One region of the Pseudoalteromonas sp. S2721 genome, then DNA from elsewhere that is predicted to be linked to it. Evidence: predicted binding sites of a transcription regulator. Region 1 holds the regulator's gene; each other region holds the start of a gene.
The links. The regulator sigma-54, encoded in region 1, starts transcription at its own class of promoters, with help from an activator protein. The targets are predictions, from matches to a motif close to GTTGGCACGNNNNTNGNNT.
Positions count from the first base shown of each region.

Region 2: the regulator sigma-54 is predicted to act here: its motif matches at 2,150-2,168, upstream of CWC02_RS11615 (TorF family putative porin).
Region 3: the regulator sigma-54 is predicted to act here: its motif matches at 1,599-1,617, upstream of CWC02_RS08325 (LruC domain-containing protein).
Region 4: the regulator sigma-54 is predicted to act here: its motif matches at 1,686-1,704, upstream of CWC02_RS15370 (flagellar basal body rod protein FlgF).

Region 1 is NZ_PNCZ01000008.1:67,273-70,832, forward strand. Features, by position in the region: gene lptB (LPS export ABC transporter ATP-binding protein) at 1-610, shown strand, start outside; gene CWC02_RS03610 (RNA polymerase factor sigma-54) at 717-2,213, shown strand; gene hpf (ribosome hibernation promoting factor) at 2,240-2,527, shown strand; gene ptsN (PTS IIA-like nitrogen regulatory protein PtsN) at 2,531-2,983, shown strand; gene rapZ (RNase adapter RapZ) at 2,984-3,560, shown strand, end outside.
Region 2 is NZ_PNCZ01000028.1:11,322-14,881, forward strand. Features, by position in the region: gene CWC02_RS11600 (hypothetical protein) at 32-451, shown strand; gene CWC02_RS11605 (helix-turn-helix transcriptional regulator) at 460-660, shown strand; gene CWC02_RS11610 (hypothetical protein) at 812-1,978, shown strand; gene CWC02_RS11615 (TorF family putative porin) at 2,267-2,944, shown strand; gene CWC02_RS11620 (aldo/keto reductase) at 3,010-3,560, opposite strand, start outside.
Region 3 is NZ_PNCZ01000017.1:18,186-21,745, forward strand. Features, by position in the region: gene CWC02_RS08320 (ATP-binding protein) at 1-1,425, opposite strand, end outside; gene CWC02_RS08325 (LruC domain-containing protein) at 1,651-3,560, shown strand, end outside.
Region 4 is NZ_PNCZ01000040.1:56,662-60,221, forward strand. Features, by position in the region: gene flgH (flagellar basal body L-ring protein FlgH) at 1-61, opposite strand, end outside; gene flgG (flagellar basal-body rod protein FlgG) at 77-865, opposite strand; gene CWC02_RS15370 (flagellar basal body rod protein FlgF) at 887-1,651, opposite strand; gene flgE (flagellar hook protein FlgE) at 1,812-3,179, opposite strand; gene CWC02_RS15380 (flagellar hook assembly protein FlgD) at 3,231-3,560, opposite strand, start outside.

The DNA.
Region 1 (3,560 bases):
TGCAGGTAAAACAACGACCTTCTATATGATTGTAGGCCTCGTACCAAGCGACAAAGGAAAAATAAGCATCGATGATAACGATATCACGCTTTTGCCAATGCACAGCCGTGCGCGCTTAGGTATTGGTTATCTACCACAAGAGTCGTCTATTTTTCGAAAATTAACAGTTTACCAAAACTTGATGGCCATATTAGAGACCCGCAAAGATCTTAACAAAACAACGCGCGAAGAGACGCTTAACAACTTATTAGATGAATTTAGCATTCAACATATTCGCGATAGCCAAGGTATGGCACTGTCAGGTGGTGAACGACGCCGCGTTGAAATTGCACGTGCATTAGCCGCTAATCCTAAATTTATCCTTTTAGATGAGCCTTTTGCTGGTGTTGATCCTATTTCGGTGTTAGATATAAAGAAAATTATTGAGCACCTAAAAAATCGTGGTATTGGTGTACTTATTACTGACCATAATGTTCGAGAAACCCTTGATGTTTGTGAAAAAGCCTACATTGTTTCTCATGGGGAGCTAATTGCATCAGGGACACCTGAGCACGTATTAGCTGACCAAACTGTACGTGATGTTTATCTAGGCGAGCAATTCAGGCTGTAACCATTACGCCACCGACTAGAGCATCTGCTAGACTTATACAATGACAAAAAATCGATAACAGTGTCTTCACCGTTACCGATAACTTAAAAAGGATTGTTAGGGATACATGAGGCAATCATTACAGCTGCGCATGGGCCAGCAACTTACAATGACTCCACAACTGCAACAAGCCATTCGCTTGTTGCAGCTCAGTACATTGGATCTCCAGCAAGAAATTCAAGAAGCGCTTGATAGTAATCCTCTGCTTGAAGTGGAAGAAGCGGATTACAACGAAGAAAGCATCGGTAAGAATGAGCAAAAAGCGGAGTCTGACGATGTACAAGTCAGCGCGTCTGCCGACGAAGCACCTAGCGAATTCGAGCAAGAAAGCAGTGATGCTCTGAGTAAGGATACGGTTAGCGATGACTTAGCTATGGATGTTACGTGGGATGAGTACATGAGTGCCGCCCCATCAACATCGTCTGGGCCAATGCCTGAAGACGAGTCTATTTACCAAGGTGCTTCAACAGAAACACTGCAAGAATATTTAATGTGGCAACTACAGCTCACACCATTTAGTCCTACCGATGAAGCGATTGCCGTTGCCATCGTTGAAGCTATCGATGACTCAGGTATTTTAACGGTTAGCTGCGAAGATATTGTCGAAAGCTTTAATCAAAATAATGATGAAGAAGAAATCGAACTCGATGAAGTTGAAGCTGTCTTAAAAAGAATACAGTTATTCGATCCAGTTGGTATCGGCGCGCGAAGTTTACAAGAGTGCCTGTGTATACAACTTCGTCAATTCGATGCCAATACGCCATATTTAGCTGAAACTAAAATGGTTTTATCTGAGCATATCGAATTATTAGCAAGTCGCGACTATCGCACTTTAATGAAAAAGACTAAGCTTAAAGAAAACGAGCTTAAAGAAGTGATGACGCTCATTCACAGCTTAAATCCTAAGCCTGCGGATAGCATAGTACGCGAAGAATCTGAGTACGTCATACCCGATGTATCAGTGAAAAAAGTGAAAGGCCGCTGGGTAGTCGAGTTAAACCCAGATTGTATGCCAAAAATTAGAGTGAATAGCCAATATGCAGCGATGTCTCGCTCTGTTAAATCAAGTAGCGACAGCCAATTTATTCGTTCTCACTTACAAGAAGCAAAGTGGTTTATTAAGAGCTTAGAAAGCCGTAACGATACTTTACTAAAAGTGACCAACTGTATCGTGCAACAACAGCAAGCTTTCTTTGAACATGGCCCAGAAGCAATGAAGCCAATGGTGCTAAACGATGTCGCTGAAATGGTCGAAATGCATGAATCGACGATTTCTCGGGTTACAACACAAAAATATATGCATACCCCAAGGGGAATTTTTGAGTTGAAATATTTCTTCTCAAGCCATGTCAGCACCGAAAATGGTGGTGAGTGTTCTTCTACAGCAATTCGCGCTTTAATCAAGAAGTTAGTTGCTGCAGAAAACTCGGTTAAACCATTGAGTGATAGCAAAATTGCAGATATATTGGCTGAGCAAGGAATTAAAGTAGCTAGACGTACAATTGCAAAATATCGTGAGTCTCTAGCAATACCTCCGTCTAATCAGCGTAAAAGTCTGATTTAGACGTTTTACATAGAAGGAAAATGCTTATGCAACTAAATTTAACTGGTCGTCACGTAGAAGTCACTGATTCATTAAGAGACTATGTAAACACTAAGTTCGCAAAACTAGAAAGGCATTTTGATCATATTAATAATGTTCATGTCATTTTAGATGTAGAAAAATTAAGCCAAAAAGCAGAAGCAACTTTACATGTAAACGGAGGCGAGCTGTTCGCTTCTACAGAACATCAAGATATGTACGCAGCAATTGACTCATTGATCGATAAACTTGATCGCCAAGTCATTAAGCATAAAGAGAAATTAGCTCGACATTAAATTATGAAACTTAGTTCACTTACTAATCAGGACTGCAGCAAAGCTGCGGTCCTTTTTAATAGCAAAAAAAGAATTCTTGAGTATATTAGCGAGTTAGCTCACCAGCAGTTTCCTCATTTATCTCAACAAGATATCCTAGATGCTTTTCTGAACAGGGAAAAGTTAGGTAGTACAGGTATCGGCCGAGGAATAGCTATTCCCCACGGTCGAATGAGTGGTGCTGATGAACCTCATGCATTTATTATTGTCAGTGAATCTCCCATCAATTTTGATGCGATAGACAATCGTCCCGTTGATATTTTTGTGGCACTCATCGTACCAGATGGCGATTGCCAGTTGCACTTGAAGACCTTGTCAACAATTGCTGATAGACTTAAAGATAAAGATTTTTGTAAACAGTTGCGAAGTGCTACAAGCGATCAGCAACTATTTCAAGTAATTGCATCAGAGGCATAAATGGAATTAATAATTATCAGCGGTCGCTCAGGCTCGGGGAAATCGGTCGCTTTACGAGTTCTTGAAGACTTAGGCTACTACTGTGTTGATAATATTCCTGTCAACCTACTGCCTTCGCTCGTGCGAAGTGTTTCTGATAATTATGACAAAATTGCCGTCAGTATCGACGTACGTAACTTACCGAAAGAGCAGCAAGAGTTTAATGATATTCTTGAGTACCTGCCAGGTTTTGCAAACCCAACACTATTCTACCTAGATAGTGATGACCAAACCCTAATTAAGCGCTTTTCTGAAACTCGCCGTTTGCATCCATTATCGATTGATTCTTTACCGCTTGATCTTGCCATTAAACAAGAAAAAATCCTGCTTGATGTGCTGATCACCCGCGCTGACTTTATGATTGATACCACTGATTTGAGTGTTCATCAGTTAGCAGAATCAATTCGTGAAAAGATTTTAGGTAAGAAAGATAAAAAACTGATTATTACGTTTATGTCGTTTGGTTTTAAGCATGGCATTCCAAAAGAAGCTGACTACGTTTTTGATGCACGCTTTTTACCGAACCCACACTGGGAGC
Region 2 (3,560 bases), on a different contig from region 1:
ACATTTGAGTTTAAAATAAAAGGAAACGATTATGTCTAAGCAAGATATCAAAACGGAAGAAAAGTTTATGAGTCATAACGAATGGTTTTCAATATTCATGGGAGTCACGTTATTAATTATTAGTGTTTACCCAATGCTCAAGCAAACATCTGTATTTTTACTATTTATTGGTGTTGCCGCATTTTTAGGATCTTTCTTTATGTTTGTGATTAGAGGGGGATTTACATGGAAACTTGGTTATCGCCTTACTTATAAGGATGAATTTTTAAATACGATTGATACCATCGCTTATAAACATGTTGTGCTTGGATTACTTTTTAGCATGGGGGCTATTTTTTTATTGTCTGATGAACTTGCTTTAAATGTATCTCATAGCATGATGGCCACATTTTACCTTGCCTTGATGTGTTTGATATATGGCGTATCAATTCTTTGGCAAAGTAGAGACTAGGTATAAAAGTGCAAAATAATATCGCTAAATTCCGCAAAGAAAAGGGATTATCGCAGCAAGAACTTGCTGATGCTATTGCAGTATCACGTAAAACCATTAGCACAGTTGAAACAGGCCGCTTTATACCCTCAGTGATTATCGCGTTAAAAATCGCTGCTCACTTTGAACTCAGTGTTGAGCAATTATTTACACTCGATGACCATGATTAATAAACCACGTCAGTCGCAATCTTACTTATAAATTATCAGTAAGATTGCATCATTTCATTACTTCGGTATGATGCACGACCCTGTTGTTTTTGCACCCTGTGTACTAAAATTAAACAACCCAATTTGGTCAAAACTGGAGTATCGATTAAGCATGAAGAAACTGCTTATTTCACCGTCAAAAATGGCGCTTGGCGAGCAAGAAAGTCAAATTTATCAAAATATTCTCAAGCAAGCCTCTGATATCAGCTTAAACCTTATGGCAGTTAAAGTAGAAAACCACCCTGAAGACTTTTTAGGTTGGTGCTATGAGCTATTAAGTGCAAGCCGCGATCGCATTAACTACGATCTGTTAGAAGATAAGCAATTACCCACTCTTAAAAAACTTCATGACTTATTAATTTCTGCAATCAGCTTTTTGCAGCTAAAAACATTAAGGGTTGCGCCATGGCCTGTTATTGCAGGCTTCATCGAGCAGCATAAAGAGCTTGTAGCCCTTGATGAGCAACTACGCTTAGCTAAGTACATTGCTGCAATTAAATCGCAATCCCTAAAAGAGATGATCCCAGAAGACCGTTTAGCGTTTTCAGGTAAACACAGTGCCTCGCTTGATCCAAGTAGCTATAACTTCGACGTTGAATGGTTTGCTTCTACTAAGAACGCGAAAGGTTTCCACCAAATGTTGAGTGATTTACCAGGTGCGTTCGATGAGGCGCTTGCACACATTCCACTTGAGGGTGAAGTAACGCAAGAACATTATCAGCATTTTATGGTTGCTTACTTCATGGCATTTAATGGCAGCGATGAAAAGCCAACGCTTGCTCCTGCTACTCGCTTGCTTGCGATGCGCCGACCTGACGTGTTTACACCAATCGTAAATAGTAAACTTGATGCCCTTTGTGCGGCATTAGGCATTACTAAGCTTAATAACCGTGATTTTGAGCGCTACTGGCAAGATGTTGTCGAAGCAATACATAGCATGCCTTGGTTCAAAATGGCCAGTGCAGCAAATGAGCTTGAACAATCTCTGGTTGAAATCAAAGCCCTATTGCCTAACTTCTTTTATTATGCAGATAAAAGTACCGCTGATAACTCTAACTATATTAAGTTGTTAAACAAACCTAAGAGTACCACGAGCTCAGCAGGTAAAAAGACCGTACGCCGTGGCAAAGAATCAGCAGAGATACTGGTAGACCGAGCATTAGCAAATGATGATATCCCTGAACATATCAAAGCTAAGCGCGATTCAATCATCAGTGAAGTAGAAAAAGGCCGCAGTGTTGAAGAAACCATTAGTCTAATGCGTGCAATTTTCGGCTAAGTTACTCTCAAATAAGCAAAACCCGGTTGCTTCGCAATTGTGCAACCGGGTTATTTTTTGCACCACACATGTGCGCATGAACAATTCAAATAACCATCCTTTTCACAATTAAACAAGTTTAAAAGCCTGTTTTTAAAGCCTTTAAGCATAAAATATCCCGTTAGAAATTAACTTGGCACAACCAGTGCAATATCGTATCCAGACAACACATAGAAAATGTCCTCAAATAATAACCAGACTGCAATCTGAAAATGGGACAAAATCAACATAACAACAGGATACAGAAACATGCTAAAACTAAAAAAAACGGTCGCAGCAAGCGCCCTTGCGCTATTAACTTTGAGCTCAACATATAGCTATGCAGAAGTCACAGCAAACGCTGCGGCAACTTCAAACTACTTATGGCGTGGTCAAGAGCAAGGCGGTGGTGATGCTGCAATCCAAGGTGGTATCGACTACGCAAGTGAATCTGGCTTTTATGCGGGTACTTGGGTATCGAATGCTAGCTGGGCTGACGACATGACTTACGAGCTAGACCTTTATGCTGGTTTTGGCGGTGAAATCAATGAAACCTTTAGCTACGATGTTGGCTACATTTATTATGCATACCCAGATGCAGCGTCTTACACAGATGCAGACTTCTCAGAAATCTACGGTAGCATTAGCATGGGTAGTTTCACCTTTGGTGCAGCTGTCCTAGCAACATCAGCAGCAAGCGGTGACGGTACAGATTTTGGTGATTCACTTTATTTAAATGCTGACTACAGTTTCCCAGTTGGCAGTACCGGTGCAGAAATGGCCCTTCACTTAGGTCATTACTCAGGGGATTTCATTGGTGATGATGACATCATCGACTACGGTGTTTCAGTGTCGAAAGACGGCTTTACTTTCGGTCTTTCAGACAACGACATTGATGGTTCAGATGTAAAAGTGTACGTCGCTTACGCGGTTGACTTCACTTTATAAAGAATGTGTTACTTGCTGCAACACGAAGGGCCGTTAAGGCCCTTTTCTCATTTATATCAATACACTTATGGTACACTATGACCAGTTGAGCCTTGCCAAATGCGATACCATTGTTCACGGTTCATAGTAAGCTGCTTAGCGTCAACAGCTGATTTAACACGCTCAATATTACCCGTACCAAGTACCACAGACGGTGCACTTGGGTGCATTAACAGCCAAGCATAAACAACCTGATCAATGGCTGTGGCGCCAATTTCAGCCCCAACCTGCTCCAACACTGCACGTAAACGCACCGCTTTTTCATCTTCACTTGAGAATAAGCGACCCCCAGCTAATGGAGACCAAAGCATAGGTTTGATATCAAGTAATTGGCATTGGTCTAAGCTGCCATCATCAAGGGCTTTCATCTCGTAAGGTGAAAACTCAATTTGATTAGTCACAAGCTCAAAGTCTAAACGCGACTGCAACAAGCTAAGTTGCGATGGGGTAAAATTAGATACACCAAAGTCAAGCACATCACCATTTGCTTTTAGGGTATTAAATGCTTGTGCCATTTCATCGGCGTTCATCAAGTAATCAGGGCGATGAATAAGTAATACATCTAAACGATCAGTGC
Region 3 (3,560 bases), on a different contig from region 1:
TAAAGCAATGCCCATTGCAGCTAAAAGCAGGCTAAATAATAAGACGCTGTATAAAATAGCTTGACGTTGTGCGGCAATAGCTTGGCTTTTTTCATTGTCTTGAAGTTTTAAATCTTGTATTGCTAAATCGCGGTCGCGCATTGCAATGGAGTTTTGTAGCTCAGCTAAACGCTGGTTGTAGTTGTTACGGGCAAAGCCTTTTTCAAGCTCTGTAATAGCACGTTGATACGACAGGGCTTGTTTATAATCAGCTTGTTTTTCTGTCACAGTGATCAAATGTTCTAGGGCAATGATTTGTTTTTGCAGCTTATTTTTTTGTTTACTTAACTGGTAGGCTTGCTCAGCATAATGTTTAGCTTGTTCGTGCTCAGTAGAGCCAATGTACAGCTTAGCTAATGTAAGTAATACATCTATATATAAGTGATCGTCTTGCTTGAGTTCAATGAGCACTTGTTTTTCAATGCTTAATGCTTGGTCAGGTTTATCTATTTCGAGCAAATTTATCGCAATATTATGGTTTGCCCAGGCAGTATTTCGCGTACTGTTATAACTAGCGAAGACCAGCTTAGCCTCTTGTGCGTATGCAAGTGCTGCAGGGTAGTTTTTAAGTCCATATTCGCATTGGGATAGCTTAACTAAACTATGTCCGATATCAGATAGTGAACCCGTTTGCCTATCAAAACTAAGGGCTGTAATAAACTCGCTCTTTGCTTTTTCGTATTGTTCTAAATCTAAATAACTTTGGGCAATTGAATAACTTATACCTGCTTGTAATGAAATAGACGGCGACATTTGCTGAATAACTTCACGGCGTTTTAGCTTATATTCTAGGGCAAGGGTTAACCGGTCTAACTGTTCAAGATTACGCGAATAACCATGGTAGAGCATTTCTTTTTGCTTTAAGGATAATTCTCGATTGTTGTCGTGAATATAAACCTCAAGCAAGTTTAAGGCTGCTTGATATTCACCTGCATTATGATAAGCACTGACAAGGCTCGCAACGGCATCAATTTCGTAATCGGTGAGTTGCAAACGCTGAAACAGCGCGACATTTTGTTGAGATAAGTGAATTGCAGATTCTAATTTATTTGCACTATATGCCAATCGAGCTTTGACTAAATACAATTCGCTATAAATAGAGGAGTCACTTTTATATTTTGGAGAAGACTCAAGTTCTTCTACTATATTTTGCGCCTGTTGAAACTGACCTAGGTGTATATGAACGTGAATTAATCTAACATTAAAGCTTAATCGCTCAGCAAAACTGGCAGATTCAATAAGGCGTTTATCTATATTTGTTAAATATTTATAGCGTTCTTGGTAATCGCTTATTGTTCTAGCTTCATCAATGTGGCCTTGTAGAGTTGACGCAATTGATGCAAATGACAAGGTACACAGCAGAATAACAAGAGCTTTAAAGTTCATTTTTAACATTTATTATTATTTTTTCTGAAGCAATTCTAGCACATCATGCTTTTGTGTTGAGTAAATTTGTTTTTTGTGATTAAAAAGAATTGCATTTTGCGATATAGATGGTTGCATCTTGCAAAAAGAATCTACAAAAAATATTTAAAACCTTATTTTTTAATGAGTTATATTTTGGAACAATTGCTGCTTTAAATAATTACATAACCACAGGAGAGTGTAATTATGAAAAGCAAAATACCCGTCTGTCTTTTATCAGTGCTTGCCACTAGTTATGTAAGCGCAGCTCCGTTTGAAGAATGCCCAAGTAAAGCATTTCTAATACAAGGTACACCTGCACAAATGTTTGGAATTGATTTGGTCTCTGCTAAAGCGACAGTATTAGCACCGTCATTAAACTTTAGTGACGAAACAAACAATGAAAGCGTAAATGCTGTGGGTTTTAACTATAAAGACCAATATATGTATGGCTTTAGTAAGCAAAGCCCGAAGAGTGTTGTCAAAATTGGTGATGATTATCAACTAGAACGACTCGTGGTTAACGGTCTGCCTGATACTAACTTCTATGTGGGTGACATCCATGTAAATAGTGAAACTAATCAGGCGGTATATTATTTGTATCATCCCAAATTCGGATTGTACGGTATTGATTTGACAGAGCCTGCTGATGAATATCAAGCTGATTTAGTTGCGGGTTCAGCTAGCTGGGGGTTAGCTATTTATGATTTTGCTTTTCATCCTAATAGCAACCTTTTGTATGCAGTTGAATCAAATGGCGACTTATACGAAATAGATCTTAATAATCAGACACCCACATTTGTGGCGAACTTAGATATAGCTGGTGATACCGGAGCGAATGGTGCTGGGTATTTTGATGTAAAAGGACAGTTTTACTTTAGTAATAACCGAAGCGGTAAAATACACAAAGTAGACCTTAGCATTAGCCCTGTAAACGGTTACACGCCAACTGCTGCGGTGTTTACTTTAGGGCCTACATCAAATCAAAATGATGGTGCACGCTGCGCAATTGCTGAGGTAAAGGTAACGGATAATTCAATCGATTTTGGTGATGCACCTGCTCCTTATCAAACCTCACTCGAAGACAGTGGCGCAAGACATTTATTTGACCCAAATGCAGATCAAACTAATTTGGTTTACTTAGGTGCTACAGTAGATGGCGAGAATATTAATACACGTTCAGACTTACTTTTAACACCTGATGATCAATCAGATGACGGCGTTAAGTTCGTCACTGATTTGGTAGCAGGCAATACCAGTCAAATTATTGTTACCTCTGCAAATGACGAGACATATCTATACGCATGGTTTGATTGGGATCAGAATTACCAATTTGATGCGGATGAAATTACGGTGTCTAAATATCGGTTAAACCAAGGCGATAATAGCATTTTGGTTAATGTTCCAGATGATGCCGTTATGGGAACAACCTGGTCTCGCTTTCGTGTAACTGATGGTAGTGAAACCAATCCAATTACAGCAACTGGTGGTGTTATTGGTGGGGAGGTAGAAGATTACTCTGTAACAACATTGGGAAGCCTAGTTTACCCAGGAGAAAATAGCTGGGTAACACTTGCATTTGAGGATAAATGGCCATTTTCTGGAGATTATGACTTCAATGATTTAGTTATAAACTATCGAACTACAATTATAGATCAAAATGGTGTGGCTACAGGTTACAAAATAGAAGGTGAGCTAGTTGGGATAGGTGCTGATTTTCATAATGGCTTTGCAGTTAGGTTATATGAGACTGTGGAAGGTTCAAATGATAAACGCATTTTACGTAGCCAAATTAATGCTGAAAAAACTAGTTTACTGATTAATGGTCTTGAACAAACGCACGAGATCTTAGAGCAAAATACTGAAGATGCTATTTTCGTGATTATGCCTGATACTTGGGATTACATTGATAAACAGTCTAATTGTAATTATTTTAGAACCGAGACGGGTTGTGATAGCAACAATAAAGTCACGTTTTCATTGTTTATTGATTTATTACCAGGTACAGCGACCGCTGATGCACCTAAGTACACATTAGATCCTTTCATATTTGCAGCTGATGGACACTATCATGGTGAAGCCTTGGTTGGTAAAGACCCTAGAAGCTGGGAGGTTCA
Region 4 (3,560 bases), on a different contig from region 1:
GCGTTGTCATACAACCACCCAGCATCAATGCTGCTGATGTGACTAAGATAATATTACGCATGCTGCCTCCTACCCATTAAAGTTGCTGATTGATGTAACTAAGCATTTCATCAACCGCTGAAATCACTTTTGAATTCATTTCATAAATTCGTTGCGTTTCAATCAAGTTAACAAGCTCTTCCGTTACATTCACGTTAGAGGTTTCAAGGGAACCTTGAACCACAGTGCCTAAACCATCGATACCAGGATTACCTTGCACAGGTGCGCCACTCACAGCGGTTTCTGTGTATAAGTTTTGCCCCATAGGCTCAAGGCCCGATGGATTAATAAAATCACTAATGGTGAGCTGACCGATGACCACGTTCTCTGCTTGACCTGAAATACGCACTGATACTTCACCGTCTTGTGAAACAGTAATTGATTGTGCATCGTCTGGTACGTTCATTTCTGGTTGTAATGGAAAACCCGCGCCGGAAGTTACAATGCGACCATCTTCGTCAGTCGTGAATTGACCATTACGTGAATAGGCAATATTGCCATCTGGTAATTGCACTTCAAAAAAACCTGGGCCTGAGATCATCCAGTCCAATGAATTTTCAGTGGTAAGCATATTACCTTGTGAAAAGTTCTTTTGGTTAGCAACCACTTTGGCACCGGCACCAAGCATTAAGCCTGACGGCATTTCAGTGTCTTGCGACGAGCGGCCACCTGGCTGGTTAATGTTTTGATATAGTAAATCTTCAAATACGGCGCGGCTTTTTTTGTAGCCTACCGTGCTGGCATTCGCGAGATTATTTGAGATCACCGAAATATCGGTTTGCTGGGCGTCAAGCCCGGTTTTACTGATCCATAATGCAGGATTCATAACTCTACCCTCTCAGTCATCTTAAACAATGCGTAACAGCTGATCTTGACGCTCATCGAGCTCTTCGGCTGTTTTCATCAATTTAACTTGTAATTCAAATTGGCGTTGATTGCTGATCATATCGACCATTTCATGCACTGGGTTTACGTTCGACATTTCAAGCGTTCCCGACAATACTTTTACGTTAGGTGAAATGTCACAAAAGCCACAAAGGTCATTGACCAACATGTCTTCTTTTGGTCGAAATAAACCGTCATTGCCTTTTTCAAGCTGAGTGTTATCAGCCTCAATCACTTTTAAGCGATCAACCACTTCCAAAAAGTTAGCAGGCGCACCTTGCGGGCGAACCTGAATAGCGCCATCTTCACTAAACTCAACTTTTTCAATAGGCAATGGCAAAATGATTGGACCACCTTCGCCAATTACTTGACGGCCATGGCTGGTGATCAATGCGCCATCTGGAGTAATGTTTAATGTGCCAGTTTTGGTGTACGCCTCATTGCCGGATGCATCTTGTACGCTCAACCAACCACGGTCGCTCATCGCGATATCAAGCTCACGGCCAGTTTCAACAAAACCACCCGATTCCATATTAGATCCTGGGCGTTCTTGCATAGCAAACACCCTAGATGGCAGACCTTCACCAAAGGCTTGCATAGAGCGAGCTTGTGCAAAATCAGCTTTAAAGCCAGTGGTGTTAGCATTAGCAAGATTGTTGGCCTTGAGCTCAAGACCTCGCAAACTTTGCTTAGCACCCGACATGGCAATGTAGACCATTTTGTCCATAACATTGACTCACTAAAAATACGATAATTAGGAAATGCAATAAAAGTGCCAAAGTAAAATTGACGCTAAAATAGAAGAGAAAAATGAATAGTAAGAATGAAAAAAGGCTGCCAATAGAGGAAGCAGCCTTCGTGTCGGATTAAGCTTAGAACCGTTAAGATTAACGGATCTGTAGGATGTTCTGTTGTAGTGTTGAGTTAACCTCAAGCGCACGTGAATTTGCTTGGAAGTTACGCTGAGCACTAATTAAGTCAACAAGTTCATTGGTTAAGTTAACGTTTGATTGCTCAAGCGCTGATGAGTTAATTGAACCTAGAGTACCTGAACCTGGTTCACCCGCAATCGGCTCACCTGACGTTAAACTCTTCTTCCATGAGGTATCACCAACTTGTTGCAAGCCCTGTGAATTAGAGAAGCGCACCATAGCAACTTGACCTAGGAACGACGTATCTCCATTACTGTATGACGCAACAATTTTACCGTCAGAACCGATATCAATTCCTGATAGACGACCTACAGTCGCACCATCTTGCTCTAATGCTTTTACTTCAAAGTTACTTGCGTATTGAGTTGGAACTTTATTTGCTGTTGCCGCTTCATCACGCCAGTTAATAGTCACATCATCAGGGAAACTTGCACCATTCGAAAGTAAATCAGAAAGGCCTGTCGCAGCACCTAAACCACTCGGTAACGTTAATGGATTAAATGTTGTATCAGTATTCGCTGTACCATCTGTACTTTGTGGTAAGCCACTGGCATCAAACTGAAAAGTTGATAATGGTGTATAAGGTGTTGTGGTTTGCTCAACACCTGTTGCATCAAATGGCTTTTCATCTAATGTAGCGTATACTTCCCACTCATTTTCATTACCAGTCACTGTAGAATCAGTTTTCACAAAGAAGAACTGTAGAATATGCGGTTCACCTAATGAGTCATACACCGTTGTCGATGTAGAGCTGTTATAAGTTGCACTTGTTTCTGGATCGAATGGTGTCACAGTTGGCGCAGAGGCACGTGAATCAAGGTTAAATGACGAATAGACATTCGTGGTTGCACGTGGTGAACCTGATGCATCTGGAATTTGTAGCGCAGAAGATGTACTTAAGCTTACAGAGGTTGTGTCACCGGTTGCTTCATCAACAGGGAAACCTTGTAAGTAATTACCGCTCGCATCCACAATAAAGTTATCTTTATTAAGTTTGAACGCACCAGCACGCGTGTAAGTAAAATCTTGTGCACCTAAGTCATTCGCCATTGCGAAATAACCTTCACCAGTAATTGCTAAATCAAGTGAGTTATTTGTGAAAGAGAGTGAACCTTGGTGGAATTGTTGTGCCACCATTGTTGTCCTTACACCGTCACCATTTTTTGTTTTACCAGAACTAAATACTGATGATGCGTATACATCAGCGAACTCTGCACGAGACTCTTTAAAGCCCGTAGTGTTAACGTTAGCAATATTATTTGCTGTTACGTCTAAATCTTTTTGTGCGGCTGCTAAGCCTGTTAATGCAATATTGAAGCTCATAACTCACCTCTAACCTATCTCTTAGCCTAAGCTAACCCAAACCTTTTATACTTATGCGATTTCAGCTATATCAGTTAGCCTAACCGCACCCTCTTTTGTATTTACGATAATGCCGCTTGCGCCATTAATATTGACACTTTCAATATTCTTAAAGGTCGCCATAGGCATACTGCTGTAGTCTCCATTTACAAAGCCTTCAGCACTGATGTCATACTCGCCTTCAGGGAGCACATTGCCATCGTTATCTTTACCATCCCACTCAAAACGCAGTGCGCCCGCAGACTGAGAACCTAATTCAATGGTTCGTACTAACTGACCTGAAGAATCTGTTATTCTTAGCGTTAAAGATTCAACGGCTGTCTCAGCAACCACCGACCCTTT